DNA from 4 places in the Paraburkholderia tropica genome. Region 2 is predicted to be linked to each of the others. Evidence: predicted binding sites of a transcription regulator. Region 2 holds the regulator's gene; each other region holds the start of a gene.
The links. The regulator LexA, encoded in region 2, represses DNA repair genes until DNA is damaged. The targets are predictions, from matches to a motif close to ACTGTATNNNNATACAGT.
Positions count from the first base shown of each region.

Region 1 (7,219 bases), 330 kb from region 2:
CGCTAGTTGACGTTGCACATGCTCAAGGTAGCGTGTCGGAACACAGATTGCGCTGTATGAGGGGTACCCCATGCGCCGCGCCTCTTCATCGAGGCGCTCGAGGAATTCTCGAAACTTTGGGTAGTTAGCGAACCCGTACTCTTGCGCAAAGTGATTAAGGCGCCCCGATTGACCCAACTTCAAGAGCTTGCGGTCCGCTTCGTACTGCGGTGCAGCCTCTACGATTGCCGCTCCACCAAAGTCAGCAAGTGGAAACGAATCCAGTACCGGACCATCATCAATGGTGATGGTGATGGCTCCGCCTAACAGGTGCTTCATTTGCTGCTGCAAGGCGTTGAATTCCCCCACCATGTCTTCAAACAACTGCATCCGATGCGCGACAGTCTTGCCATATGAGCCGCCGTCCTTGACGCGTTCCTTGGCACTTCGTTCGTCATGTGGATAAAGAATGTGCCCGTGTAGTGCGAGCAGGCAACAATCTCGCGGATTGTGGGACGAGAATTGCGCGGGAAGAGGCAGGGGAGCGGAAGAGCGCTCCATCAGTCCCTTGTTCCAAGGGACGTTTAGGTACTCGGCGTAGAACTCGTCGTAGCCGAAGGCGATGCTGCAGGATGACGCGGACATGAAAATCTCCAGGCGAAAACGGACGCGCTCCTAGGGGAGCGGGCGGTTCTGCTGGACATGTGTCCTTGTCAGCTTTAGGTAAGCTGGGGAGGCGCGCGAATGGAGCACCGAAGTCATTATATCATTTTGGTCAGCGGACAATTCCTAACGCAACTGACAGTCTGGCGTCGATGTGCCTTCTACGATGTGTCTTCTATATAGATGCTCACGATGACTGCTCGTGGCAACCGATGTCCGTTCGACGTAGTCAAGACGGATCGCATCCCGGCGGAGTTGACACCGCTTCAATCGCCGCGTGCGCGATGTTGAGTCCGATAAGGGGTGACGTAGCGCGGTAACGTCTTGCGTCGTGCGCCCCGTTTTCCGGTAACAGAACGGTAACGGAAAACAAAAACAGAAAGGGGTTACAAGCCAACGACTTGTAACCCCTTGATTTCCTTGGTCGGAGCGATAGGATTCGAACCTACGACCCTCTGATCCCAAATCAGATGCGCTACCAGGCTGCGCTACGCTCCGAGGAGCCGCGGATTGTAGCGTCTTCCTACCCGCGGCGTCAAATCCGTTTGCTCGCTGTTTTTGCTGGCGATGCTTTTGCGACGATCCCGGCACGCCATCCGCCCCTCAAAATTCCGCGTCGCGTCTTGGCCTGGCCACCCCGGGCCACCCCTTGGCCACCCAAAACTCCCTTCCAGGAACGCGCAGAAATACTGTATAAATATACAGGACTACGGCGCCACCCGATGCGCCCGCCCAACTCCCTTCGCCATGCCCCTTCATTGCCGGGCAGGGCGAACTATTCCCGATCGACAGGGCAACCCGGCAACGGAGCGCACGCATGGCCGCCGCGATTCAGCTCACCGCGCATCTGCCGTCGCGGCTGCAAAGCCGCGTCTGGCAGGGCGATCAGCTCGCGTACGCGAGCGAGCGCACGGTGTCGAGCGGTCACGCAGCGCTCGACGCCCTGTTGCCCGGCGCCGGCTGGCCCGCGGGCAGCCTGACCGAGCTGCTGGTCGAGCAGGGCGGCATCGGCGAGATGCGGCTCGTCGCGCCCGCGCTGCGCGCGCTGACGGCGCAGGCGGGCCGTCATGTGCTGCTGGTCGCACCGCCGTGGCAGCCGTACGCCTGCGCGCTCAAGGCGTGGGGCATCGCGCTCGACCGCGTGATCTGGGTGCGCGCGAGCGAGCACGAGGCGCCCTGGGCCGCCGAGCAGGCGCTCAAGCAGGACGGCATCGGCGCCGTGATGCTCTGGCAGCCGAAGGCGCGCGCCGACACCCTGCGCCGTCTGCAGGTCGCCGCGCAGGATTCGCAGGCGCTCGCGTTTCTCATGCGGCCGCCTGCGGCGCGCAACCAGTCGTCGCCGGCGCCGCTGCGCATGGTCTGCACGCCGGTGCCGCCGCCCGAGGCGGACGCGAGTCTGAACCGGCGCGCCTGGATGCAGCTCGCCGCCGTGTCCGTCGATATCTTCAAACGCCGCGGGCCGCCGCCCGCCCAGCCACTCGTCATTACTTTGCCGTTGCAGGCGTCGCTGTTGCCCCAGCCGGGCGAGGCGTCGGCGCTGCCGTGGCCCGGGGCCAATCATCATGCTGTGGATCGCCGTCACCTTGCCGTTGTTGCCGCTGGAGGCCGTCAAACCGATCCTGCCGCCCGCGCCGCCGTCACCGCCGTCACTGTCGTCACTGCCGCCGCAGGACAGGCGGGCTGAGCACGCCGATCCCGCCCATCCGCACGATGAAGCCGCCGCGCCGCCCGAGCGCTGCCATGCGCTCGCCGATCACGCGCGCATCCTGATCGCCGATCTCGACGCGTTCCGTCTCGGCGTGCAGCCCGGCGCCACGCGCGCGCATGCGCTGGCGCTCGCGCCGGGCCTCGTGCTGCTCGAAGCCGACGCGGCGCGCGAGCAGCGCGCGTTCGAGGCGCTCGCGCTCGCGTTGCTCGCCTACACGCCGAAGGTGTCGTTCGCGCAGTCGCATACCTTGTTGCTCGAAGTCGGCTCGGGGCTGCGGCTGTTCGGCGGCGTGCGCGCGTTGCTCGCGAAGGTGTCGGCCACGGTCGCGAGCTGCGGGCACGCCGCGCGCATCGCCTGCGCGCCCACGGCGTGGGGTGCGTGGACGCTGGCGCAGGCGCGCGCCACGCGGGTCTCGTCGCGGCGCTGGCACGTACTCAAGGAAACGACGCTCGCGCGCGCGCTCGACGCGCTGCCGGTCGGTCTCGCGCCGTTCGCCGCGCAGCACGAACAGGCGCTCACGCAGATCGGCTGCGCGACGCTCGGCGATCTGCGGCGGCTGCCGCGCGACGGCATCGTGCGGCGTTTCGGCGACGGCGTGCTCGCGTGGCTCGCGCAGGCGCGCGGCGAGGCGCCCGATCCGCGTGTCTGGTTCGCCGCGCCGCCGTCGTTTCATACGTCGCTCGAATTGCAGGCGCGCGTGGAAAGCGCCGAGGCGCTGCTGTTCGCCGCGCGCCGTCTCGTGATGCAGCTGGCGGGCTGGCTCGCCGCGCAGCACGGCGCGTTGAGCGGCTTCGAATTGCGCCTCGAACACGAGCTTGCGTCGCGCCACGCGCCGCGCACGTCGAGCCTCGCGCTTGCGTGGGCCGCGCCGTCGCGCGATCCCGAGCATCTGCTCTGGCTGCTGCGCGAGAAGCTCAACCAGACCGAGCTGATCGCGCCGGTCATCGGGCTCGCGCTGGTTGCCGACCAGGTCAGCGAATATGCCGCGCCCACCGACACGCTGTTCCCGATGCCCGAGGCGTCGGAGGCGTCGATCACGCAACTGTTCGAGCGCATCGGCGCGCGCGTGGGCGAGCAGAACGTGCTGCAACTTTTCGTCGAGGACGATCACCGGCCCGAGCACGCCATGTCGGCGCGCACGTGGCGGGCGAGCGCGCGCCGCGCGGCGCCGCGCAAGCCGCGCGAGGGCCGCAAGGGCGAGCGCGCGCCGAGCGGCGAGCCGCCGGAAAGCACGCCGGCGCAGAGTGCGTTCGATCTGCCCGAGGTGCCGCTGCCGTCGCAGCCGCGTCCGGCGTGGCTGCTCGAAAAACCGCTCAAGCTCGCGATGCGCGGCGACCGGCCGGTGTATCGGCGTCCGCTCAAGACGCTCACGCGTACCGAGCGCATCGAGGCCGGCTGGTGGGACGGCGAGGGCGTCGAGCGCGACTACTACGTCGCCGCCGACGATCAGGGCCGCATGTTCTGGCTGTATCGCGAGCGCATCGGCGGCCAGTGGTATCTGCAAGGCCTGTTCGGCTAGCGGTTTTTATCGAGCATCATGTCGATCAGCGGAGCGGGCGATTCGTTGCCCGCGCAACCATCATCGTCGTCTTCGTCGCTGCCCGCGCAGTTGCCGGCGCAGTTGCCTGAGTACGCGGAGCTGCACTGCCTGACCAACTTCTCGTTCCTGCGCGGCGCGTCGCGTCCGAGCGAGCTGGTCGAGCAGGCGATCCGTCACGGCTATCGCGCGCTCGCCATCACCGACGAGTGCTCGTTCGCGGGCATCGTGCGCGCCTGGAGTGCGCTCAACGACTACGACGAGGCGCGCCGCAAGGCGCACGCCGAGGCGCGCACGCCCGGCCCGTTCGTGCCGTCGCTGCACTTGCTGACGGGCAGCGAACTGAATCTCGTCGACGAAGACGGCGCGCCGTTCTGCACGCTCGTGGCGATCGCGATGAACCGCGAGGGCTACGGCAATCTCTGCGAGCTGATCACGCTCGCGCGTTCGCGGGCGCCGAAGGGCCAGTACCGCGTGACGCCGTCCGACTTCACCGATCCGCAAACCCATGCCGCCGATTCCGCCCAGGATTTCACGCACCTGAAGCATCTGCGCGACTGCGTGCTGCTGCTCGTGCCGCAGCGCACGGCCACGCTCGCGCAGACCTTGCGCGCCGCGCACTGGCTCGCGGGTTTCGCGGCCGAGCGCGCGTGGCTCGCGCTCGAACTCTGGCAAACCGGCAGCGATGACGCGCAGATCGAAGTCCTGCGCCACGTCTCGCAGGAAAGCGGTCTGCCGCTCGTGGCGACGGGCGGCGTGCTGATGCACGCTCGCTCGCGCAAGCCCTTGCAGGACACGCTGAGCGCGATCCGCATCGGCAAGCCGTTGACGGCGTGCGGCCGCGCGCTGGAAGTCAACGCGGAGCGCCATCTGCGTTCGCGCGTGCGGCTCGGCGCGATCTATCCGCGCGAGGCGCTCGACGCGACGCTCGACGTCGCGCGCCGCTGCACTTTCAGTCTCGGCGAGCTGGCCTACGAGTATCCCGAGGAACTCGTGCCGCCGGGCGAAACGCCGGGCTCGTGGCTGCGCAAGCTCGTCATGAAGGGCGTGGCCGAGCGTTGGCCCGACGGCCTGAACAAGAAGCGCAGCGACCAGATCGAGCAGGAACTCGCGCTCATCACCGAGCTGCAGTACGAGAAATATTTCCTCACTGTGCACGACATCGTGCGCTTCGCGCGCGAGCAGAAGATCCTGTGTCAGGGCCGCGGCTCGGCGGCGAATTCGGTGGTCTGCTACTGCCTCATGATCACGGAGATCGACCCCGTGCGCATGAACATGCTGGTCGCGCGTTTTCTGTCCCGCGCGCGCAACGAGCCGCCCGACATCGACGTCGATTTCGAGCACCAGCGCCGCGAGGAAGTCATCCAGTACATCTATCGCAAATACGGCACGCGCCGCGCCGCGCTGGCCGCGACGCTGATCACCTATCGCTCGCGCAGCGCCTTGCGCGACGTGGGCAAGGCGCTCGGGCTCGACACCATGCTGGTCGAAAAACTCTCGGGCGCGCATCAGTGGTGGGACGGTCCCGATTCGATCGCGCATCATCTCGAGGAAGCGGGCTTCTCGCCCGATTCGCACGTCACGCAGCAGCTCATTCGCCTCACGCGCGAGCTGCGCGGTTTTCCGCGGCATCTCTCGCAGCACGTGGGCGGTTTCGTGATCGCGCGCGACAAGCTCTCGCGGCTCGTGCCGATCGAAAACGCGGCCATGAAGGACCGCTACGTGATCGAGTGGGACAAGGACGACATCGACGCGTTGCGCCTGTTGAAAGTCGATGTGCTCGCGCTCGGCATGCTTTCGGCGATCCGGCGTTCGCTCGAATGCGTCGCGCTGCGGCGCGGCTTGCCGCAGTTCCGCGTGCAGGACATCGGCGTCGAAGATCGCGCCGTGTACGAGATGTGCACGCACGCCGATACGGTCGGCGTCTTCCAGATCGAATCGCGCGCCCAGCAGAGCATGTTGCCGCGTCTGCGGCCGCAGACGTATTACGACCTCGTGATTCAGGTGGCGATCGTGCGGCCGGGGCCGATTCAGGGCGACATGGTGCATCCGTATCTGAAGCGCCGGCACGGCGAGGAAGCGGTGGAATACGCGAAGGAGGAACTGCGTCCGGTGCTCGAACGCACGCTCGGCGTGCCGATTTTCCAGGAGCAGGTCATGCACCTCGCGATGGTCGCTGCCGACTACACCGGCGAAGAGGCCGACAAGCTGCGCCGCGCGATGGCGGCGTGGCGGCGCGATGGCGATCTGCGACCGTATCAGGCCGATCTGACGCAGCGCATGCTGCGCAAGGGCTACTCGCCGGAGTTCGCGGAACGCATCTGCAAGCAGATCGAGGGTTTCGGCGATTACGGCTTTCCGGAGAGTCACGCGGCGAGCTTTGCGCTGCTCGTCTACACGAGTTCATGGCTCAAGCGTTACGAGCCCGCGGCGTTTCTCGCGGGCTTGCTGAACAGTCAGCCGCTCGGATTTTATTCGCCGTCGCAACTCGTGCAGGACGCGAAGCGGCATGGCGTGAAGGTGCGCGCGCCCGATATCGGCTTGAGCGACTGGGAGTCGGTGCTGGAAGTGCGCGGCGCGCCGGGCGTGCGTCTTGCCGCCGATGCCGATGGCGAGGCCGCGCGTTGTGCCGACGTCGCGCGTTATCGCGCGTTGTTGCGCGCCGCGACGTTCAACGATGAGGTGCATGGAAACGCGGCGAGCTTTGTCGCGCAGAAAAAAACGCGTCGCCGGCCGCTCATGCGCGGCTATCGCGGCGTCGTGCGCGCGCGCGTCCTGCTCGCGCCGCGTCATTACGGCCGCCACGGCCCGGCGGTGCGGCTCGGCTTCAGTCTCATCAAGGGCTTCTCCGAGGACGCCGCGCGCCGCGTGATGGCCGCCCGCGCCGAGGCGCCGTTCACCGATGTCGACGACCTCGCGCGCCGCGCCGGGCTTACGCGCCGCGAGCTGGAAGCGCTGGCGGCGTCCAATGCGCTCGCGAGCATCGCCGGGCATCGGCGCGAGGCGTGGTGGGCCGTGACCGCGCAGCATGCGGTGCCGGCCTTGCTGCGCGACGCGCCCGTGGCCGAGGCGCGGCTCGACTTGCCGCGCGCCTCGGAAGGCGCGGAGATCGTCGCCGATTACGCCAGCCTGCGTCTCACGCTCAATCGCCATCCGCTCGAACTGCTGCGCGAAGGGCTCGCGAAACAGCGTTTTCGCAGCGCGGCGCAACTCGCGCGTTGCCGCCACGGCATGCTCGCGCGCGTGTGCGGCATCGTCACGGTGCGGCAGCGGCCGGGCACGGCGAACGGCACGATCTTCGTGTCGCTGGAGGACGAAACCGGCTCGGTCAA
Region 1 is NZ_CP049134.1:2,129,852-2,137,070, reverse strand. It holds gene G5S35_RS09615 (hypothetical protein) at 1-624, opposite strand, end outside; tRNA gene G5S35_RS09610 (tRNA-Pro) at 1,064-1,140, opposite strand; gene imuA (translesion DNA synthesis-associated protein ImuA) at 1,460-2,326, shown strand; gene G5S35_RS09600 (Y-family DNA polymerase) at 2,208-3,869, shown strand; gene G5S35_RS09595 (error-prone DNA polymerase) at 3,888-7,219, shown strand, end outside.
Region 1: a site for LexA is predicted at 1,331-1,348, ahead of imuA (translesion DNA synthesis-associated protein ImuA). Genes of this name have one in related genera too.

Region 2 (7,219 bases):
TGGGCGGCTCAGTCCTGCATCTCGCGGCCCGTGAGCCGCAGGAAAACGTCTTCGAGATTCGCGGGCCGGTGCAGATAGCGCAGGTCCGAGCGGGGACGCAACTGCGCGTGCACGGGCGCCGGGTCGTCGACGTAGCAGAACAGCGTTTCGCCGCTGATTTCGGTGCGCTTGGCGTAAGGCGCAAGCTCGTCGCGCAGCGCGGCCGGTTCCGGTCCGTAGACCTCGATCACGTCGCAGCCGATTTCGGTTTCGATCAGCGCTTTCGGCGCGCCCTCGGCGATCTTGCGGCCTTCCTCGATCACGCAGACGCGATTGCACAATCGTTCGGCCTCCTCCATGAAATGCGTCGTGAGGAGAATGGTCTTGCCGCGCGCGAGCAGCGAACGCAGCCGCTCCCAGATCAGATGACGCGCCTGCGGGTCGAGGCCCGTGGTGGGTTCGTCCATCACGAGCACGTCGGGATCGTTGACGAGCGCGCGCGCGAGCGTAAGCCGCCTCCGCATGCCGCCGGACAGTTCGCCCACGCGCGCGTCGGCCTTGCTTTCGAGCCGAGCGAATTCGAGCAGCGGCGCAACGAGATCCTGAGTCTGCCGAGCGGAGAGCCCGAAGTAACGGCCGAACACGAGCAGGTTCTCGCGCACGGTGAAATCGGGATCGAGATTGTCGAATTGCGGCACCACGCCGACGCGGGCGCGCGCATGACGGGCGCGCGCGGGGACGGGTTCGCCGCACAGGCTGATGCGGCCCGCATCGGGCGAGACGATGCCAAGCAGCATGCGCAGCGTCGTGGTCTTGCCCGCGCCGTTCGGACCCAGCAGTCCGAAACATTCGCCGGGGACGACGTCGAACGACAGACCGTTGACGACCGTCCTGTCTCCATAGTGCTTGATGACCTGCTCGAATTCGATGGCGGGCATGGTTGAGCGATGTCGGTGAGCGCGCAGGTGGTGCACGCGCAAGGCGGCCTATTCTAGAGCATTGCGGCGCGCGAGGTTGGTGCATGCCGATCGCGCGCGCGAGCGCGATGGCTCACACGGAAGCCTCGGCGCGCGCCTGGTGTGCACATGCAGGCGCAGGTGCGCATGCCGCGTCAATCGCTGACGCGGCAATCATTGTCCTTGTGCGCAAATCCAGTGCCGGCGGGTGTTGCGCGCGGTTTGAGAGCTGCCGCGCACCTGGCGTTTTCCAGCCCTTGCATGTGCAATTGCGGCGCACCATGATGCAGGTACGACCTGCGTTTTCGCGTGGGTGTTGGGGGAAATGATCATGGCGAGCTACAAGAAAATCCTGCTCTGTTACGACGGCTCGCGCGAAGGCCGCAAGGCGCTGCGTTGCGGGGCCGATCTGGCCTTGGATCTGCACGCCGAGACGCATCTGCTCTCGGTCGTGGACATGCGCTCGACCATCGCCCAGAGCGCCGGCCTGCTGACCGATGTGGCGTGCGGCCGCTTCGAGGAAACGGCGCGCGAGATTCTGCAGGAGGGCGTCGACTGGCTCACCGAACGCGGCGTGCGCGCGCAGGGCCACTTCGCGTTCGGTCATCCGATCGACGAAATCGCGAATCTCGCCAACGAACTGCAGGCCGATCTCGTAGTGGTGGGGCATCGCTGCCGCACAGGTCTGTCGCGCTGGTGGATGGGCGCGGGCAATACGCCGCTGCTCGATCGTGTGTCGTGCAGCATTCTCGTGGCGTGTTCGTCGCCTGCTGAAGACAAGCAGCAAGCGGCCGCGTAGGGCGCGTGCGCGGGGCTGGCATGCGTTTAACGTCTTGCCGGCCCGCCGCGCAATGATTGCCGCCTTGATGCAGACGATCAGCCATTCGCGCCCGATCAGTTTGGCGTGTTCGCGCCGCTTCCCGAATCGGGTTCGTTCAATTCCACCGCCGCGAGCTTCCACGAGAACAGGCCGTGCCGCTCCAGGATGGCGGCATAGCGCTCGCTGTGCGCGCTGCGCTGCCATGTGACCGCGAACTCATTGATGCTGCGATAACCCGCCGTGGCTTGCGAGCGGGGTTGCGCTTGAGCGGGCTCGGCCGGTGCGCCGGGGTTGGCGGGCGCTTCGGATGAGGTGCCACTTGGCGGCGCGGATGGCGGCGCGTTTTCTGCGGGCGGAGCCGGCGGCGGCGCGGCGGGTTGTTCGCCGGGCTTGCCGGTGGGCGGCATACCGTTGAGCAGCGCGGCGACGCCTTCAGGCGTGGCGTAGGCGTCGACGAGCGGGCCGATCAGCGCCGAGCCGATCACCGCGCCAAACAGCAGTAACGGATTGCTGCTGTGCTCGGCCTGAATGCGCCGTTGCAGCATTTCCCCGGCCTGTTGCTTGAGACTCGCGCGCAACGCGGGGTAATCGACGTATTCGCTCAGCGCGGCCGCATCGCGTGCGTCGGCGGCCTGTTTGAGATGATTCAGCGCGATATACGGCGAGGCGTAGCCGTAACCGAGCGCGGCCACCACGGCCGCCGCCGCAACGGCGATGGCGACGGGCTTCTTCCAGTTCGAGGACTTGCCGGCGCGAGAGCGAGAAAGCTTGGGTGTATCGGTATCGGTCATCGGAGAGCAGGCGCGCCGCGCGAGCAGCGCAAGGGTTCAAATAGCGGTTGAGTCGGAGCGGTTGAGTCGGCGATTCAATCACAGTGTTGACCACACGTGCGCCAAAACGATCCCTACACCCGCAAGAACCTCCGCCGACACGCTATTTCCCACCTTCCGATTTCACACCTTACTTCGCGAGCGCCGCCGCCAGATCGCTTTGCTGTTCGGCGATGCAGCGGTCGATGGCACGGCACACCGCGTCCATCGTGCCGACCATGATGAGACGCGACTGACCGTGATACACGCGCACCGGCGCGCGGCGGTCCGGCTGTTCCGTATTCAGCGTGCTGTTCAGCGACACGCGGGCGAAGGCCGGTTGCGCCGACGGCAGCGGCGGCAGTTCCGGCGTTTCCAGCTTCTCGAAAAGCGAGCCATTGAGCGCGGCGGCTGAGGCGCGCGCTTCACGCATTGCGCACGAGGCGATTCCGCGCAGATGGCGCAGACGGCCGAATTGACGGAAGGGCAACAGGCGGGCAAGGCGTTCCATGACTCTCTCCAGAGAAGTGCGCCACGAGGCGCAAAACCAGCGCTGACAGGCGCGGATGGATTCTTAGAATTCGGTGGGCCGGATCAGACCGACGGCAATGCCTTCGAGCGCGAAGTCGGCGCTGCCGGCCTGCACGAAGATGTTGTCGTAGTCGGGGTTCTCCGCGATCAGTTCGATGCCGTTGGGCTGGCGCTTCAGACGCTTCACGGTGACGTCGTCGCCCAGACGCGCCACGATGATCTGGCCGTCTTTCGCTTCGGCCTTCTTCTGCACGGCGAGCAGGTCGCCGTCGAGGATGCCGGCGTCGCGCATCGACAGCCCGCGCACCTTCAACAGATAGTCGGGGCGGCTGGAGAACAGCGCCGGGTCGCAGGCGTAGTTCTGCGAGATATGTTCTTGCGCGAGGATCGGGCTGCCTGCCGCGACGCGCCCGACCAGCGGCAGCGAGAGCTGCATGATGCTGGCGTGCGGCAGCGTGAACTGGTGCGGCAGGTCGTCGGGGCCGGGCATCAGACGGATGCCGCGCGAGGCGCCCGCCGCAAGCTCGATCACACCCTTGCGGGCCAGCGCGCGCAAATGCTCTTCCGCCGAGTTGGCCGAGCTGAAGCCCAGTTCGGCGGCGATCTCGGCGCGCGTGGGCGGAAAGCCGGTGCGCTCGATCGCGCGGCGGATCAGATCGAAAACCTGCTGCTGTCGTGCGGTGAGTTTGGTCATGTCGACACTGTATGTTTGAACAGGTAACTGTATTTTTATACAGTATTCGCCGCTTTTCAAGTGTTACTTGAACTTTGTCGTTTGGGTGCCGCCACAGCAGCGTTTCCCGGCGATCGGACGGACGAAAACACGCTCAAACGTCCGATTCCTCCGCCCTTACCACTTTTGCGTATTAAAGAATGAAAAAACATCATTTTTAATAATGTAAGCGGATCGCTAGACTGGCCTTCATCGATCGCAAGCACCACACGACAAAACGGAGAAAGTGGATGAATCAAGGCAATACGGGGCGCGCAGGCTGGCTGACTTCGCTGGCTGCAAAACTGGTCATCGGCATCGCACCGCTCGTCGGCATGGTGGCGATGGCGCCGGCTGCGCACGCGGATACCTCGCTGCTGAACGTGTCGTACGACCCGACGCGCGAGCTGTATCAGGAGATCAACGAAGCCTTCATCAAGCAGTGGAAGGCGAAGACGGGCGAAACGCTCACCATCAAGCAGTCGCACGGCGGCTCGGGCGCACAGGCGCGCTCGGTGCTCGACGGCCTGCAGGCGGACGTGGTGACGCTGGCGCTGGCCTGGGACATCGACGCGCTCGCCAACAAGGGCATCGTCGCGAAGGACTGGCAAAAGCGCCTGCCCGACAACGCCTCGCCGTACACCTCGACCATCGTGTTTCTGGTGCGCAAGGGCAATCCCAAGCACATCAAGGACTGGGACGATCTGACGAAGCCGGGCGTGTCGATCGTCACGCCGAATCCGAAGACCTCGGGCGGCGCGCGCTGGAACTACCTCGCGGCCTGGGCGTACGCCGAACATCAGCCGGGCGGCAACGACCAGAAGGCCAAGGAGTTCGTGACGAAGCTCTACAAGAATGCGGGCGTGCTCGATTCGGGCGCGCGCGGCGCGACCACGAGCTTCGTGCAGCGCGGCATCGGCGACGTGCTGATCGCCTGGGAAAACGAGGCCTTCCTGTCGCTGAAGGAATTCGGTCCGGACAAGTTCGAGATCGTGGTGCCGTCGGTGAGCATTCTGGCCGAGCCGCCGGTTGCCGTGGTCGACAAGGTCGTCGACAAGAAGGGCACGCGCAAGCAGGCCGAGGCGTATCTGCAGTTCCTCTATAGCGAGGAAGGTCAGGAGATCGCCGCGAAGAACTTCTACCGTCCGCGTTCGGACAAGGTGCCGGCGGCGCTGACGGCGAAGTTCCCGAAGCTGAAGCTCTACACGGTGGACGACACCTTCGGCGGCTGGGCCAACGCACAGAAGACGCATTTCGCGGATGGCGGCGTGTTCGACTCGATCTACCAGCCGCAATAAGCGCAGTCGCGGTTGTGCAGTAGCAGTATCGACGTAACGATAAGAACAAGGCGCGCCCAATGAGGCGCGCCTTTCGGCGCAACAGACGCGCAACCCATGTGAAGAGATCCAGCATGACGACGTTCCGATTACGCAAGCCAGGCGCGCTGCCGGGATTCGGCGTGACGCTCGGCATCACCGTGGCTTATCTGAGCCTCGTGGTGCTGATTCCGCTCGCGGCCACCTTTCTCAAGACCGCCACGCTCGACTGGGCGCAATTCGTGCGCGCCGTGTGGTCGCCGCGCGTGATCGCGTCGTACCGGCTGACGTTTACCGCCGCGCTCGGCGGCGCGCTCATCAACGCGGTGTTCGGCTTTCTGCTCGCGTGGGTGCTGGTGCGCTACACGTTCCCGTTCAAGCGCGTGATCGACGCGCTCGTCGATTTGCCGTTCGCGCTGCCGACCTCGGTGGCCGGCATTTCGCTCGCGGCCGTGTACGCGGGCAACGGCTGGATCGGCCAGTATCTGCAGCCGCTCGGACTCAAGATCGCCTTCACGCCGCTCGGCGTGCTGGTCGCGCTGACGTTCATCGGCCTGCCGTTCGTGGTGCGCACGGTGCAGCCCGTGCTTGAGGAGTTCGAGCGCGAGCAGGAAGAGGCGGCCGCGTGCCTCGGCGCGTCGCGCTGGCTGACGTTTCGCCGCGTGGTGCTGCCGGCGGCGTTTCCCGCGCTGCTGACCGGTTTCGCGCTGTCGTTCGCGCGCGCGCTGGGCGAGTACGGTTCGGTCATCTTCATCGCCGGCAACGTGCCGATGAAGTCCGAAATCACCTCGCTGCTCATCATCACCAAGCTCGAGCAATACGACTACGCGGGCGCGACGGCACTGGCCGTGGTGATGCTGTGCGTGTCGTTCGTGATGCTGCTGCTGATCAACACGCTGCAATGGTATTTGCAGCGCCGCACGAGCCGCGGTGGGGGCGCGCCGCGTGCGCCGAATGCAACGCAAACCACGACGCAAACCACGCAAGCCGCCGCCGGAGGTGCGCAATGAGCACGAACGCACGCCGTATTCCGGCAGGCCGTCCCAACCCCGTGACCGAGGCGCCGTGGGTGCGCTGGCTGCTGACGGGCATCGCGCTGGCGTTTCTCGCGCTGTTCCTCGTGGTGCCGCTCGTCGCGGTGTTCTGGCAGGCGCTCTCGAAGGGCATCGGCTTCTATTTCGAATCGCTCGCCGATCCCGACGCGCTCGCCGCCATCAAGCTCACGCTGATCACGGCCGCGATCGCGGTGCCGCTCAATCTGGCCTTCGGCCTGTGCGCGTCGTGGGCGATCGCGAAGTTCGATTTCCGCGGCAAGGCGCTGCTCACCACGCTGATCGACCTGCCGTTCTCGGTCTCGCCGGTGATCTCGGGCCTCGTCTACGTGCTGATGTTCGGCGCGCAGGGCTGGTTCGGTCCGTGGCTCGAAGACCATAACGTGCAGATCATCTTCGCGGTGCCGGGCATCGTGCTCGCGACGATCTTCGTGACCTTCCCGTTCGTCGCGCGCGAGCTGATTCCGCTGATGCAGGCGCAGGGCACCGACGAAGAAGAAGCCGCGCACGTGCTGGGCGCGTCGGGCTGGCAGATGTTCCGCCGCGTGACGCTGCCGAACATCCGCTGGGGTCTGCTGTACGGCGTGATTCTCTGCAATGCGCGCGCGATGGGCGAGTTCGGCGCGGTCTCGGTGGTCTCGGGTCACATTCGCGGCCAGACCGACACCATGCCGCTGCACGTCGAGATTCTCTACAACGAATACAACTTCGCGGCGGCCTTTGCCGTGGCGTCGTTGCTGGCGCTGCTCGCGCTCGTGACGCTGGGGCTCAAGCTGCTTGCCGAGCGCCACATGTCCGCCGAACTGCGCGACGACGACGTGCCGGCCCACGCCGGTCCGCCGCCGGCTTATGCGGCCGCGTCGACGGCCGCGTCGGGCAATCAACCTCATTCGCAACCCGCGTCCCGCACCGGCGCCGCGCGTCAATCGCTTCAACAGGAGCTGTAATCATGGGCATCACCGTCAGCAATCTGCACAAGCGCTTCGGCGACTTCACCGCGCTCGACAACGTCTCGCTCGATTTTCCGGCGGGCGAACTGGTCGC
Region 2 is NZ_CP049134.1:1,798,472-1,805,690, reverse strand. It holds gene nodI (nodulation factor ABC transporter ATP-binding protein NodI) at 9-917, opposite strand; gene G5S35_RS08050 (universal stress protein) at 1,267-1,734, shown strand; gene G5S35_RS08045 (DUF2939 domain-containing protein) at 1,830-2,546, opposite strand; gene G5S35_RS08040 (hypothetical protein) at 2,716-3,075, opposite strand; gene lexA (transcriptional repressor LexA) at 3,139-3,789, opposite strand; gene G5S35_RS08030 (sulfate ABC transporter substrate-binding protein) at 4,059-5,105, shown strand; gene cysT (sulfate ABC transporter permease subunit CysT) at 5,219-6,133, shown strand; gene cysW (sulfate ABC transporter permease subunit CysW) at 6,130-7,122, shown strand; gene G5S35_RS08015 (sulfate/molybdate ABC transporter ATP-binding protein) at 7,125-7,219, shown strand, end outside.

Region 3 (7,219 bases), 580 kb from region 2:
ACCTGCGGCCACGCCCGCGCCGAACACCAGCAATACGAGCGTGCCGCCGTCGAGCACGCCCAACGTGCATCCCGTGAGCGTCGCGGCCACGCCCAGCTCGACGCGCAACATGCTCACCACGACCGTGACCGTCTGCGTGCCGGGCACGAACACCTGCGCGACCATCGGCAACGTGCAGGTGGACACCGGTTCGCAGGGCCTGCGGCTGCTCGCTTCCGCGCTGCCCGCCGGACTGAATCTGCCCGCGGTGTCGGCGGGGGGCGGCCAGGCCATCGCGGGCGAATGCGCGGGCTTCGGCAGCGGCTACACCTGGGGCGCCGTGCGCAGCGCCGACGTGCGGCTCGCGGGCGAAGTGGCGTCCGCGCTGCCGATCCAGGTGATCGCCGACCCGGCCGTGCCCGCCACGCCGAGCGCCTGCCAGGGCCGCGGCCTCGCGATGCTGACGCCCGGGACGCTGCGCGCGAACGGCATCCTCGGCGTCGGTCCGTTCGATGCCGACTGCGGCGCGTCGTGCGTCAATCAGGCGTCGGGATCGTGGTACTACGCGTGCGCGTCGGGCACTTGCGCGGCCAGCGCGCAGCCGCTCGCGCAGCAGGTGCGCAACCCCGTCGCCGCCTTCGCCACCGACAACAACGGCGTCGTGCTCGACCTGCCCGCCGTGGCCGCGAGCGGCGCATCGAGCGTGTCCGGATCGCTGATCTTCGGCATCGGCTCGCAGTCGAACAACGCGCTCGGCGGCGCGACGGTGCTGCGCGCGAACACCGTGACGGGCTTCGTCTCGACCACCACCTCGGACGGCAGCGTCTACGCGCAAAGCTATCTGGACAGCGGCTCGAACGGATTCTTCTTCGCCAACGCGACGCTCACGCGCTGCGGCGTCTGGTACTGCCCGTCATCGCCGCAAAGTCTCAGCGCGACGATCAAGGGCATCGACGGCACCGGCGCGCCCGCCGCGCTTTCGATCGACAGCGCGCAGACGCTCTTCGCGAGCGGCAACTGGGCGTTCGCGAATCTGGCGGGCTACAACGGCCATGCGTTCGGATGGGGCCTGCCGTTTTTCTTCGGCAAGCGCGTCTATACGGCGATCGAGGCCCAGGCGACGCCGGTGGGCGCGGGACCGTACTTCGCGTTCTGATGACGGGGAAAAAATGGAGCGAGGCGCGCGGCGCGCCTCGTCATGATGGACGAAACGTGCTTAGTCTTGCGCGCTGGCGTCGGAAGCCGGCGTGGTCTTCGCGAGCGCGGCCGGCGCGAGCCAGTGGAACGACGTGAGGCTGCCGGTGTGATCGTAGGTGCACTCGGCGGCGGTGGCCGTGGGCGGCGCCTTGTGCAGGCCGAGTTTGCGGGCGATCAGCTCGACGGGCGTGGTGGGCTTGGCTTCCGCCGCATGCGTCGATGAAGCACCCGACGCTGCCGAAGCCGCCGCAGCACTCGACGCACCCGAAGCCGCATGCGCCCCGCTCGCAGCCACAGCCGCCGACGCAGCGACCGCCTCCGAAGCCGGCAACACGCCGCGTTCGAGATGCCCTTCGATCACCACGCGTTCGCCGCGATAGGCCACGGCGGTATGCGTGACGGAGAGTTCGCCCAGCGACGCCTGGTTCAGCCGCGTGCGCATCTCCTGCTCGCAGGCGCCCGGATTCTGATACTGCGCGACGCATCCCGCGAGCAGGGTAACGCCGGCCGCAAGGCCGACGAGGCTGACATTCCGTTTATTCATCGCTCTTTCATGCGCTCGAAGCGCGGTTCGGTTTTCAGGCTGCGGCAATTGTAGCCTACGGTAGGCCGCGCCCTCCGTCGAAGCGATGCGCGGCGGCGCGGGCCTGCTATCATCGCTGCTGTATATCCGTACAGTGCCGCGCGTGCTTCCCGACTCCCCCGATCCGTTCTATTACCTCGCGAACTTCGAGCGTGCGCTCGGCTGGCTCGACGCGCGCTGCGCCGACCTCTTCGACGACGGGGAACGCCGCTTCCTGCGCGATTTCGTCGCCCTGCCGCGCGCCTCGCGTGCATTGTTCGTGCGCATGCTGATGCGCAAAGGGCCGGATTTTCGCGCCAGCAAGCTCGATTACGCCGAAATCGGCTGCCCGCGCGAAGCCGCTGCGCCGCTGGTGGCGGGCGGCTGGCTCGACGGCGCGCCCGTGCTCGCTTTCGATGCGCTCGCGGCAATCGTCACGAAGGCGGAATTGCTGGCGCTCGCTGCGCACCTCGCGCAAGTCACCCATGAGCCCGACCTGGCCGACCTGGCCGACACCGCCGACGCTCCATCACGCGCAGCCGCCTTGCAAGCGCTCAAAGCGCTCGACAAACGCAGCGCCACGCGCGCCGCCACGCTTGCCGCGCTCGACGCTCTCGCGCCCGACGCACGCGAATGGGCCGCGTGGTTCCCCGCTTCCGCCGACGCCGTGTTCCGCTTCAACGCCGCGCCGCTGTGCGAGCGCCTGCGCCTGATGTTCTTCGGCAATCTGCGCCAGGACTGGACCGAGTTCGTGCTCGCCGATCTGGGCGTCTATCGCTACGAGCAGGTGCCGCTCGATGCGGCGTCGCGCGTGTTCCAGCAGCGCGCCGACATCGACGCCTATCTCGCCCTGCGCGATTGCCGCGAAGCGCTCGATCTCGCCGACGATCCGGTCGCGGGCCTCGCGTGCGCGCTCGATACGCTCGACGCCCTCGCGCCGCGCACGCACGGCAATGCGTGGCTGCGCGCGCGTCACGACCGTCTGCGCCACGCCGTGGGGCTCGCCGCCGAGCGCGCCAGCGAAGCCGACCTCGCGTGGCGCGCCTACGTGGACAGCGCGCATCCGGAGTCGCGCTACCGGCGCGTGCGCGTGCTCGAACAACTCGCGCGCCGCGACGAAGCCGTGGCCCTCGCGCAGGCGATTGCCGCCGCGCCGGCGAACGAGGAAGAGGCGCAACGCGCGGCGCGCACGCTCGGCCGCCTGCTGCGCACACGCGCGAAAAAACACGCAAGCCAAGCGGACGACACCGCCGCGTCCACCCACGCGAAGCTCTCGCTGACCTTGCCCGCCGCGTGGGCGGCTCTGCGCGTGGAAGAAGCATCGCGCCGCGCGCTCAGCACCGACGACGCGCCCGTGTTCTACGTCGAGAACACGCTAATCACCAGTCTGTTCGGCCTGCTCTGCTGGCCCGCGCTGTTCGCGCCGCTGCCGGGCGCGTTCTTCCATCCTTTCCAGCGCGGCCCTGCCGACCTCCACGCCGCCGATTTCGTCAGTCGGCGCGCCGAGCGCTTCGCGGCCTGTCTCGCCGAACTCGACGACGGCACCTATCGCGCGACCATCCGGATGCGCTTCGGCGAGAAATACGGCATCCAGTCGCCTTACGTCGCGTGGCCCGCGCTCGACGACACGCTGCTCACGCTCGCGCTCGACTGCTTTCCGGCCGCGCATCTGCGTCTGTGGTTCGAGCGTCTGTTGCGCGAGCCCGCCGCCAACCGCTCGGGCCTGCCCGACCTCGTGCGTTTCTGGCCGCGCGAACGCCGCTACGAGCTGATCGAGGTGAAAGGCCCCGGCGACCGCCTGCAGGACAACCAGCGCCGCTGGCTCGCCTATTGCGCGTCGCACGGCATGCCCGTCACGGTGCTGCAGGCGCACTGGGCACGCGAAGATAGCGACGAGCGCGAAGAAAGCGATAGCGGCACGCTCGCGTCCCACCCGGAAACAGCGCGATGAGCTACACGGTCGCCGTGCGCACGCTCTGCGAGTTCACCGCGAAGCGCGGCGACCTCGACCTGCGCTTCACGCCGTCGCCCGACGCGAGCGAAGGCCGCGCCGGGCATGCCGCCATCGCCGCGCGCCGCCCGTCCGGCTACGAAACCGAAATCGCGCTGACCGGCACCGTCGGCACGCTGACCGTGCGCGGCCGCGCCGACGGCTACGATCCCGCGCAACGCCGGCTCGAAGAGTTCAAGACCTATCGCGGCGATCTCGACGCCATGCGCGAAAACCACCGCGCGCTGCACTGGGCGCAACTGCGCGTCTATGGCGCGCTGATGTGCGAGAAGCGGGCGCTCGACACGATCGAACTCGCGCTCGTCTACTACGACATCGCCTCGGGCCGCGAAACCGCACTCACCGAACAGGCCAGCGCCACCGATTTGCGCGCCACGTTCGAGTCGCAGTGCGCGCGATTTTCCGCATGGGCCGAACAGGAAAGCGCGCATCGCAGCGCGCGCGACGCGGCGCTCGCCGCGCTGCAACTGCCGCACGCGGACTTCCGTCACGGCCAGCGCGATCTCGCCGAAGCGGTCTGGCGCGCGGCCACACAAGCACGCTGCCTGCTGGCGCAAGCGCCCACCGGCATCGGCAAGACGATCGGCACGCTGTTTCCGCAATTGAAGGCGTGTCCGCGCGCGGGCATCGACAAGGTGCTGTTTCTGAGCGCGAAAAGCTCGGGGCGCCAGCTCGCGCTCGATGCACTCGCGACGCTGACGCGCACGCAGGAAGACACAGCGCTGCCGCTGCGCGTGCTCGAACTCGTCGCGCGCGACAAGGCCTGCGAGCATCCCGAACTGGCGTGTCATGGCGAATCGTGTCCGCTTGCGCGCGCCTTCTACGACCGCCTGCCTGCCGCGCGCTCGGCGGCGCTCGCGCGCGTGCGGCTCGATCGCGCCACGCTGCGCGACGTCGCGCGCGATCACGCGGTCTGTCCGTATTACCTCGGCCAGGAACTCGCGCGCTGGAGCGACGTGATCGTCGGCGACTACAACTACTACTTCGACGTGAGCGCCATGCTGTTCATGCTCGCCGCGCACAATCAATGGCGCGCGAGCCTGCTCGTCGACGAAGCGCACAACCTGCCCGAACGCGCCCGCGCGATGTACTCGGCGGAACTCGTGCAGACGCGGCTCGACGCCGTGAAGCGCGGCGCGAGCGCGCCGGTCAAGCGCGCGCTCACCCGCCTCACGCGCCACTGGAACACCGAAAACGCCGTGCAGCCGCACGCGTGGCGCGCGCGCGACGCGTTGCCCGACGCCCTGATCGCCGCGCTCGGCGACGTGATCGGCGCGATCGGCGATCAACTCGCGGAACCCGCGCTCGTGCGCGATCCCGAACTCGAACGGTTCTACTTTGACGCGCTGCATTTCGTGCGCATCGCCGAGCGCTTCGATCAGCATTCGATCTTCGACGTCACGCCGCTGCCCGCCGCGAGCAACGCGAAGCGCACGCGCTCCGCGCTCTGCATCCGCAACATCGTGCCCGCGGGCGCGTTACGTCCACGTGTGGCGGCGGCGCACAGCGTCACGCTGTTTTCGGCCACGCTCGCGCCGACGCACTATTACACCGACATGCTCGGTCTGCCCGCGAATACGGTGAACGTCGAGATCGGCACGCCGTTTCGCGCCGAGCAACTCGACGTGCAGATCGCGCGCGACATTTCCACGCGCTACAAGGACCGCGAGCGCTCGCTCGACGCGCTGGTCACGCGCGTCGCCGCGCAATATGCGCAGCGCCCGGGCAACTATCTGTGTTTCTTCAGCAGCTACGCGTATCTGCAAAGCGCCGCCGATGCCTTCGTCGCGCGTCATCCTCATGTACCGGTGTGGATGCAGTCGCGCACGATGGACGAAGCGCAGCAGCAGGACTTCGTCGCACGCTTCGTCGAAGGCGGCAGCGGTGTGGGCTTCGCGGTGCTCGGCGGCGCGTTCGGCGAAGGCATCGACCTGCCGGGCACGCGGCTGATCGGCACCTTCATCGCTACGCTCGGCATGCCGCAGGTGAACCCCGTGAACGAAGCGATCCGCGCGCGCATGGACGCGCTCTATGGCGCGGGCTTCGACTACACCTATCTGATTCCCGGTCTGCGCAAGGTCGTGCAGGCGGCCGGCCGCGTGATTCGCACCGAGCGCGACAGCGGCGTGGTGCATCTGCTCGACGACCGCTTTGCGCGGCCCGACGTGCGCGCGCTGCTGCCTGCCTGGTGGGAAGTCGGCTAACCGCCATTCATCAGTATGCCGAACTATCTTGCGACCATGAAAAACCGGCGCCGCACGCGACGCCGGTTTCCACGCGAGCGCTTCTAGCGCATATCGATCACACCGATCACGCCGATTTCGACTTGCCCGCGCCCTTGCCGTTCTTCTTCGGAGGCGGCGGCGGATCGCCCTCGGCGTCGTCGGCGGCAATCTCGGGCGCGACTTCATTGACGTCGGGTTTCGCCGCTTTGCCGTCACCCTTCGCCTTCTTCGCGGCCTTGCCTTCCTTCACATCGGGCGGCACCGCGATCTTGTTGATGGTGACTTCTTCTGCGCTCGCGTCGTAGCCCAGTTCGACCGTATCGCCCGATTGCAGCGCGTCGCCGAGTATCTCCTTCGCGAGCCGCGTTTCCACTTCCTGGCGAATCTGCCGCTTGAGTTCGCGCGCGCCGAATTCCGGTTGATACCCCACCTCCACCAGATGATCGACAAGCGCCTCGCTCATCTTCAGCATGATGCCCTGCGCCGCCGCCGTGCGCGTCACGCGGTCGAGCTGAATCTGCACGATATTGCGGATGTTGTCCTTCGAGAGCGCATGGAAAACGATGATCTCGTCGATGCGATTGAGGAACTCCGGACGGAAGTGGCCCTTGAGCACTTTCATCAACTCGCCGCGCACATCCTTGTCGCTCTTGCGCTTCGCCTCGGGCTGCTCCAGATTCTCCATGATGATCTGCGCACCCAGATTGCTCGTGGCGATGATGATCGTATTGCTGAAGTCCACGACGCGACCTTTGCCGTCGGTGAGGCGGCCGTCGTCGAACACCTGTAGCAACACGTTGTAGACGTCGGGGTGCGCCTTCTCGATCTCGTCGAGCAGAATCACGCAGTACGGACGCCGACGCACGCGCTCGGTCAGTTGGCCGCCTTCGTCGTAGCCCACGTAGCCCGGCGGCGCACCAATCAGCCGCGCGACCGCGTGACGCTCCATGTACTCGCTCATGTCGATGCGAACAATCGCCTGCTCGTCGCCGAACACGGTTTCGGCCAGTGCCTTCGCGAGTTCGGTCTTGCCGACGCCTGTCGGCCCGAGAAACAGGAACGTGGCAATCGGCCGATGCTCCTGACCGAGCCCCGCGCGCGACAGACGCACCGCATCGCTCACGGCCACCACCGCATCGCTCTGCCCGACCACGCGCTCGCGCAGCGTCTCTTCCATCTTGAGCAGCTTCTGGCGCTCTTCCTGCGTGAGATCGGCGACCGGAATGCCGGTCAGGCGCGACACGA
Region 3 is NZ_CP049134.1:1,222,461-1,229,679, reverse strand. It holds gene G5S35_RS40165 (hypothetical protein) at 1-147, opposite strand, end outside; gene G5S35_RS05535 (DUF3443 domain-containing protein) at 110-1,135, shown strand; gene G5S35_RS05530 (hypothetical protein) at 1,196-1,720, opposite strand; gene G5S35_RS05525 (VRR-NUC domain-containing protein) at 1,863-3,689, shown strand; gene G5S35_RS05520 (ATP-dependent DNA helicase) at 3,686-5,953, shown strand; gene G5S35_RS05515 (ATP-dependent Clp protease ATP-binding subunit) at 6,060-7,219, opposite strand, start outside.
Region 3: a site for LexA is predicted at 1,838-1,855, ahead of G5S35_RS05525 (VRR-NUC domain-containing protein). Genes of this name have one in related genera too.

Region 4 (7,219 bases), on a different replicon from region 2:
GAAGCGGCGGTGCGCCAATCGACGCCGCGCTCAGGCGTGGCACATGCACAGTTCGAATTCGTGTCCGTCGGGGCTGCTCAGGACGACGCTTTTCATCGCCTCGATTTTCAGTCCGTCCATGACCACTGATGCGCCGTTCTCAATCGCACGCTCATGAAATCGAGCAGCGTGGCTTCTTCGAATTCGAAAACGGGCACGGCGCTGCTGCCTTTCAATTCGTCGCCGAAGTCGTTCAGCAGCAAGCCCAAACGGTTTGTGCCGATCATGAACTCGGTCCACTTAGCGGATTGCCTGTGCGGTTTCTGATCGAGAAGCCGTTGCCAGAAAGCGGTCGATATCTGCATGTCGTTGACTTTCAGGTACACCGTACGAAGTTGCATGGCGGGTCTCCGGGTGGGATGGGCGGATTCTGGCAGAGGCAAAAACAATCGTTGCGCTGGCCGCCGAGCGGACATGGTCGGCGTCAGGGTTTTTTCCTTCGATCGCCACCTACGCTATACTCTCCCCCCATGGAAACCAAACCGCTTTCGCTCATGTTGCACGGTTGGTGGCGCGCCTGAATCCGGCGGCCCGTTTCCCCACGCATATCGCGAACGTGATGCCGCCAGTCCTGGCGGCATTGTTGTTTTAGCGCGCCGAAGACTGGTGGCTCGATTAATGTGAGACTCCAGTCCATGACACAAGCAAGCCGCCCCACCATCCTGACCGGCGACCGGACCACCGGCCAGCTGCATCTCGGCCACTACATCGGCTCCTTGCGCGCGCGCGTTCAGCTCCAGAACGAAGCGGACCAGTTCCTTCTGCTCGCCGACGTCCAGGCGCTCACCGACAACGTCGGCCGCCACCAGAAAGTCACCGAAAACGTCATCGAAGTCGCGCTCGACTATCTCGCCGCCGGCATCGATCCCGCGAAATCGACCATCCTGATTCAATCGCAGGTGCCCGAACTCGCGGAACTGTCCCAGTATCTGCTCAATCTCGTGACGGTCGCGCGCCTCGAACGCAATCCGACCATCAAGGAAGAAATTCGTCTGCGCGGATTCGAGCGCGATATTCCGGCGGGTTTCCTGACCTATCCGGTCAGTCAGGCGGCGGACATCACGGCGTTCAAGGCCACGCACGTGCCGGTCGGCGACGATCAGTTGCCGATGATCGAGCAGACCAACGAACTGGTGCGCCGTTTCAACAACACCGTCGATCGCGCCGTGCTGGTCGAATGCGAAGCGGTGCTGTCGAAAGTCACGCGCCTGCCCGGTATCGACGGCAAGGCCAAAATGAGCAAGTCGCTCGGCAATGCGATCACGCTGGGCGCGACGCCCGATGAAATCACCAAGGCGGTGAACAATATGTACACCGACCCGAACCATCTGCGCGTGAGCGATCCGGGCCGCGTGGAAGGCAACGTGGTGTTCTCGTTCCTCGATGCGTTCGAACCCGATGTGGCGAAAGTGGACGAGCTCAAGGCGCATTATCAGCGCGGCGGCCTGGGCGACAGCGTCGTGAAGCGCGTGCTCAACGAGCGCCTGCAAACGCTGATCGAACCGATTCGCACGCGTCGTCGCGAGCTGGAAGAAGATCGCGGCGAAGTCCTCGAAATTCTGCGTCGCGGCACGATGCGCGCGCGCGAAGTGGCGGCGCAGACGCTGTCCGAAGTGAAGGGCGCGCTGGGTCTGAGCTATTTCCAGAACTGAGCATGACGTGCAGCGAGCGCCGCATGAAAAGCGGCGCTCGCTTTATCTTTTCTGCTTGCTCGTTTCAGGGACCGAACGGCAATTCGCCTTGAATAGCGCCGTTAATCGGGTTGTCCGCCGAATAGCGTTCGAGCGCGCTCACGCGCACGCCAATCAGGCGGATGCGCCGATCGAGATCGATCCGTTTCAGACACGCGCCAACCGCGCGGCGAATGGCGGCGGTATCGCGCACGGCCATCGGCAGCGAAATATCGCGGGTGACGATTTTAAAGTCCGCGAATTTGATTTTCACGCCCACGGTGCGGCCGCAATACCCTTTGCGCTCCAGATCCTGCGCAACGCGTTCGCATAGCTGCGTGAGCGCGGGCGTGAGCACGGCACGGTCGCGCCCGACGTGCATGTCGCGCTCGAACGTGGTTTCGCGGCTCATCGATTTCGGTTCCGACGACACCACCACTTCGCGATCGTCCTCGCCATGCGACACGCGCGCGAGCCACGCCGCGTAGGTGCGGCCGAAATGTTCCTGCAAAAGCCCGAGATCCGCTTTCGCCAGATCGCCGATCGTGGCGAAACCCAGCTCCGCGAGCCGCTTGCTCGCGCGCGGCCCGATGCCGTTCACTTTCTTCGCTTCGAGCGGCCAGATGCGCGCTTCGAGGTCCGCCATTGTGAGCAGCGTGAGGCCGTCCGGCTTGTCGAGTTCGGAGCCGATCTTGGCGAGCAGCTTGTTGGGCGCAATCGCGATCGAGCAGGTCAGGCCGGTTGCGTCGCGCACCGCGGCTTTAAGACGCGCGCCGATGTCGCGCGGCTCGCCTTCGACGTCGGTGAGATCGATATAGATTTCGTCGATACCGCGGTCTTCGATCTGCTCCGTGAAGGCGCGCACCGCGCTTTTGAACAGCCGCGAATAGTGGCGATAGGACTCGAAGTCGGTGGGCAGCAGAATGGCGTCGGGCGCGAGTTGCGCGGCCTTCATCATGCCCATTGCGGAAAACACGCCGAATTTGCGCGCTTCGTAGGTGGATGTGGTGACGACGCCGCGCCCCACGTAGTCACGCAGGCGCGCGAAGCGGCGCGTGCCGTCGGGCAGCGTCTCGGGCACGGCATTGCGCCCGCCGCCGATGACGACGGCCTTGCCGCGCAGTTCCGGATAGCGCAGCAATTCCACGGAAGCGTAGAACGCGTCCATGTCGAGGTGCGCGATGCGCCTTTCGTCTGGCATGCCTGGTGTGTGAGAAATGGCGTTCGAACAGTGAGGCCGCGAACGCAACGTGTTTCGAGCCAACGCCGCGCCGCGTCGGGCCGTGCGTTGCCCGTAACTGTACATTCATACAGTGTTTTTGTCACCTTGTTGGCGATGCCGCCAATGCAACGGCGGCGCAGACAAACCGCGCGCAATGAGGTGGAGACGTGGCGACGCAGCCTGCCCGATATTGCTTCTATTCACCACGCGATTAATCACGCTCGCCGCTTTGCATTCCTCGCGCACCGGGTAAGCATTCGCTAACTCGTTCGTTGTGCTGCACCCATGGGCCTCCTATAACTACGCGCTGTCATGGCCGTCATTCAAGGGGATTCCATTGAGCACGCTCGATATTGATTCAACTGTGTCGTCGCCGATTCGTTCGGCCAGCGACGTTTCGCGCCTCATCAACACCAGCACCGCGCGCGCAAGTCATGCACGCGTGATCGTGCTGCTCGCGCTCGGCGGCGTATTTCTCGACGCTTACGATCTCACCACGCTGTCGTACGGCATTCAGGATGTCGTGCGCGAATTCAACCTGACGCCTTCGCTGACCGGCATCGTCACGTCGTCGATCATGATCGGGACCATACTGGGCAGTCTCGTCGGCGGCTGGTTTACCGATCGTATCGGCCGCTATCAGGTCTTCATGGCCGACATGCTCTTCTTCGTCGTCGCGGCGATCGCCGCCGGGCTCGCGCCCAACGTCTGGGTGCTGATCGCCGCGCGTTTCGTGATGGGTCTTGGCGTGGGTATCGATTTGCCCGTAGCGATGGCGTTTCTTTCCGAGTTTTCGAAATTCCAGGGCAGCGGCAATAAAGCTTCGCGGCTCGCCGCGTGGTGCCCGATGTGGTACGCGGCTTCATCGGTGTGCTTTCTGATCGTGTTCGGGCTGTATTTCTTTTTACCGCAGGAGCACGCGGGCTGGCTGTGGCGCGCCTCGCTGATCTTCGGCGCGGTGCCCGCGCTCATCATCATTGCCGTGCGCAGCCGCTTCATGAACGAGTCGCCGCTGTGGGCCGCGAATCAGGGCAAGCTCGACGACGCCGTGCGCATTCTGCGCGAGTCGTACGGCATTCACGCGCATAAGGCCGACGAAGCGCCGCCCGCGAATCCTCAGCCGCCCGTGAGTTTTCGCGTGCTGTTCCAGCGCCCGTATCTGGCGCGCACGATTGTCGCGAGCGTGATGAATCTGTGCATTCCGTTCGAGTACACGGCCATTGCGTTTTTCCTGCCGTCGATTCTTTCGCAGTTTCTCGGCGCGGGCGTGTTCGAAACCATTTCGGCTTCGCTCGCGCTCAATGTCTTGTTTGCGCTCACGGGCGGCTTGCTCGGCATGCGGCTCGCGCATACGCGGCCTTCGCGGCATGTTGCGCTCGCGGGTTTCGCGTTGCAGTTCGTCGCGCTCGTGGCGCTTGCGTTGCTCGGGCATCCGCAGACGGCGCTGGGCATCGGCATTGCACTGGCCATGCTCGGCGCGTGGCTGTTCGCGGAAGGTTTCGGCCCGGGCGCACAGATGATGATTTATCCGGCGCTTTCGTATCCGACGTCGATTCGGGGCACGGGGCTCGGTTTTGGCCGTGCGCTCACGGGGATCGGCAGCGCGGTGGCGCTGTTCGTGTTGCCGATCCTCAACGCAAAGCTCGGCACGGATATGTTCTGGGTCGTGGCGCTCGCGGCGGTCATTCCCATCGGCTTTCTAGCGCTCGTGAAGTACGAACCGACCGAGCACGATATCGACGATGAGACGGTGCTCGCGCGCGATCACGCGGAGCATGCCGAGCACGCGTAAGCACGTGCCGGGGCTAATGGAGCGCTCTGATAGCGTTCAGGTGCTCACGCGCACCCGAGCCGAGATTGTCGTTGCCGAAGTTGATTGCGTCGTCATCACGCACAAGCGTATTGATCGCCGCCATAGCGCCTGGATTTGCCGCTATCGCAGCCACGCCGTCGCGGCGATCACATTAAAAACCGATCGATGATTCAACAACCATAAAGTTATTCGAATTGCTTGGTTAAGCGCGGCGCGATGGGCGGGTAACCTCCTGAGCGTCGGCTGCACGAAAGCCGCAGGCGTATTGACGAATTGAATGACTCAGGTAAGCGAACGGAGTGGTGTATGTCGCAGGGAACAGCCGCAGCAGACCGCTGGTCGGGGCGGCCGAAACAATACGGCGCGAAGCAGCAAAGCCCGGCGCGCCGCTATGGCGGTATCGCAGCAGTCCTGCTGCTGCACGTCGTGCTGATCTGGGCGCTGCTCAACGGTCTCGCCACGAAGGTGGTGCAGATCGTCCAGAAGCCGGTGGAGACGCGCATCATCATGCCGGTCAAGCCGCCGACGCCCGCGCCCACGCCGCCCGCGCAACCGGTCGTCAAGCAGCCGCCGCCGAAGATCAAGCGTCCGCCGCCGTTCGTGCCGCCGCCCGAGGTGCACGTGGCCGCACCGCCCGCGCCGACCATCGAGCATCAGGCCGCGCCTGCGCCGACGGCGGTGATTCCGGCGCCCACGCCGCCCGCGCCGGTCGCGCCGCCCGCACCGCCCAAACCGGTGAGTCATGAAGCGGGCGTGGTGTGTCCGAACTCGGACAAGGTGCGCGCCAGCATGACGTATCCGGAGGAAGCGCAGGAGAACAACATCACGGGCGACGTGCTGATTTCGTTCGTGGTCGATCCGCAAGGTCACGTGACCGACGAGAAAGTCGAAAAGTCGGCGGACCCGTTGCTCGATCGCGCGGCGTTCAATGCGGTCAAGCGGTTCAACTGCATTTCGCAAGGTCAGCCGGTGCGCGTGCAGGTGCCGTTCTCGTTCAATCTGAACTGAATTTACGGTGGGCTGGCGAGAAAGATTCAGGCGCGTTCAAGACGATCGCGCCACGCCGGCCTCCGCTGTCTTTAATGTTGGAGTCCTGATGAACAAGCAATCGAAGTTTGCCGCGCGTGCGGCCCTGTCCGTCGTCGCCGTGGCGGCGGCGATTCCCGTCGCCGCGTGGGCGCAGGCCGCCGGCGTGGAGACCGCGAACCCCTATGGCCTCGACGCGTTGTGGAAGAACGGCGACTTCGTCGCGCGTTTCGTGCTGCTCGTGCTGGTCGCCATGTCGATGGGTAGCTGGTACATCATGGTCACCAAGTTCGTCGAACAGGCGCGCGCCAATCGCCGCGCGAAGTCGGCGGATCAGCAGCTCTGGGAAGCGCCGTCGCTCGCGGCAGGCGCGGCGCAACTCGACGAACGCTCGCCGTTTCGCTTCATCGCCGAAACCGGCATCGACGCCGCCGAGCATCACGACGAAGTTCTGCTCGAAGAGGTGGATCGCAATACGTGGATTCAGGTGAGCATCGACCGCTCGATCAACAACGTCGGCAATCGCCTGCAGGACGGTCTCGCGTTTCTCGCGACGGTCGGTTCGACCGCGCCGTTCGTCGGCCTGTTCGGCACCGTGTGGGGCATTTATCACGCGCTCACGGCGATCGGCATCGCGGGTCAGGCCTCGATCGACAAAGTGGCGGGTCCGGTGGGCGAGGCGCTCATCATGACCGCCATCGGCCTCGCGGTCGCCGTGCCGGCCGTGCTCGGCTACAACTTCCTCGTGCGCCGCAACAAGTCGCTGATGGAGCGCGTGCGCACGTTCGGCGCGCAACTGCATACGGTGCTGCTGTCGGGCCGCAAGCGCAACGTGCGCGCCGTCGCCAACGCTGGCTGAGCGCGCGAAGAGAGTCATCATGGCCATGAACGTAGCTCAGGACGGCGGCGAAGACGAGGTGATCGCCACCATCAACACGACGCCGCTCGTCGACGTCATGCTGGTCCTGCTGATCATCTTTCTCATCACGATTCCGGTGGTCACGCATACGGTGCCCGTGCAATTGCCGAAGGAAACCGTGAGTCCGCTGCAGACTAAACCGGACGCGATTGAAATTGCCGTCGACAAGGACGGCAACGTGTTCTGGAACGAGCGGCGTATCGATTCGCCCACGCTGCTCGCGCAACTGAAGACGGTCTCGCAGCGCGATCCGCAGCCCGAAGTGCATGTGCGCGGCGATCAGTCCACGCGCTACGAGTTCATCGGCCGCGTGGTGACCGATTGCGAGCGAGCGGGTATCACGAAGGTGTCGTTCATCACACAGCCGCCCGCGCGCGGCGGTTGAGCGCGAGCGAAGGAAAAAGCTATGGGAATGCAGGTGAACCAGGGTTCCGGCGACGAACCGGACGTGATGGTGGACATCAACACCACGCCGCTGATCGACGTGATGCTCGTGCTGTTGATCATGCTGATCATCACGATTCCGATCC
Region 4 is NZ_CP049136.1:1,010,359-1,017,577, forward strand. It holds gene fhuB (Fe(3+)-hydroxamate ABC transporter permease FhuB) at 1-2, shown strand, start outside; gene G5S35_RS40335 (VOC family protein) at 31-279, opposite strand; gene trpS (tryptophan--tRNA ligase) at 675-1,691, shown strand; gene dinB (DNA polymerase IV) at 1,756-2,910, opposite strand; gene G5S35_RS28030 (MFS transporter) at 3,269-4,723, shown strand; gene G5S35_RS28035 (hypothetical protein) at 4,740-4,913, shown strand; gene G5S35_RS28040 (energy transducer TonB) at 5,051-5,752, shown strand; gene G5S35_RS28045 (MotA/TolQ/ExbB proton channel family protein) at 5,841-6,629, shown strand; gene G5S35_RS28050 (ExbD/TolR family protein) at 6,649-7,074, shown strand; gene G5S35_RS28055 (ExbD/TolR family protein) at 7,096-7,219, shown strand, end outside.
Region 4: a site for LexA is predicted at 3,007-3,024, ahead of dinB (DNA polymerase IV). Genes of this name have one in related genera too.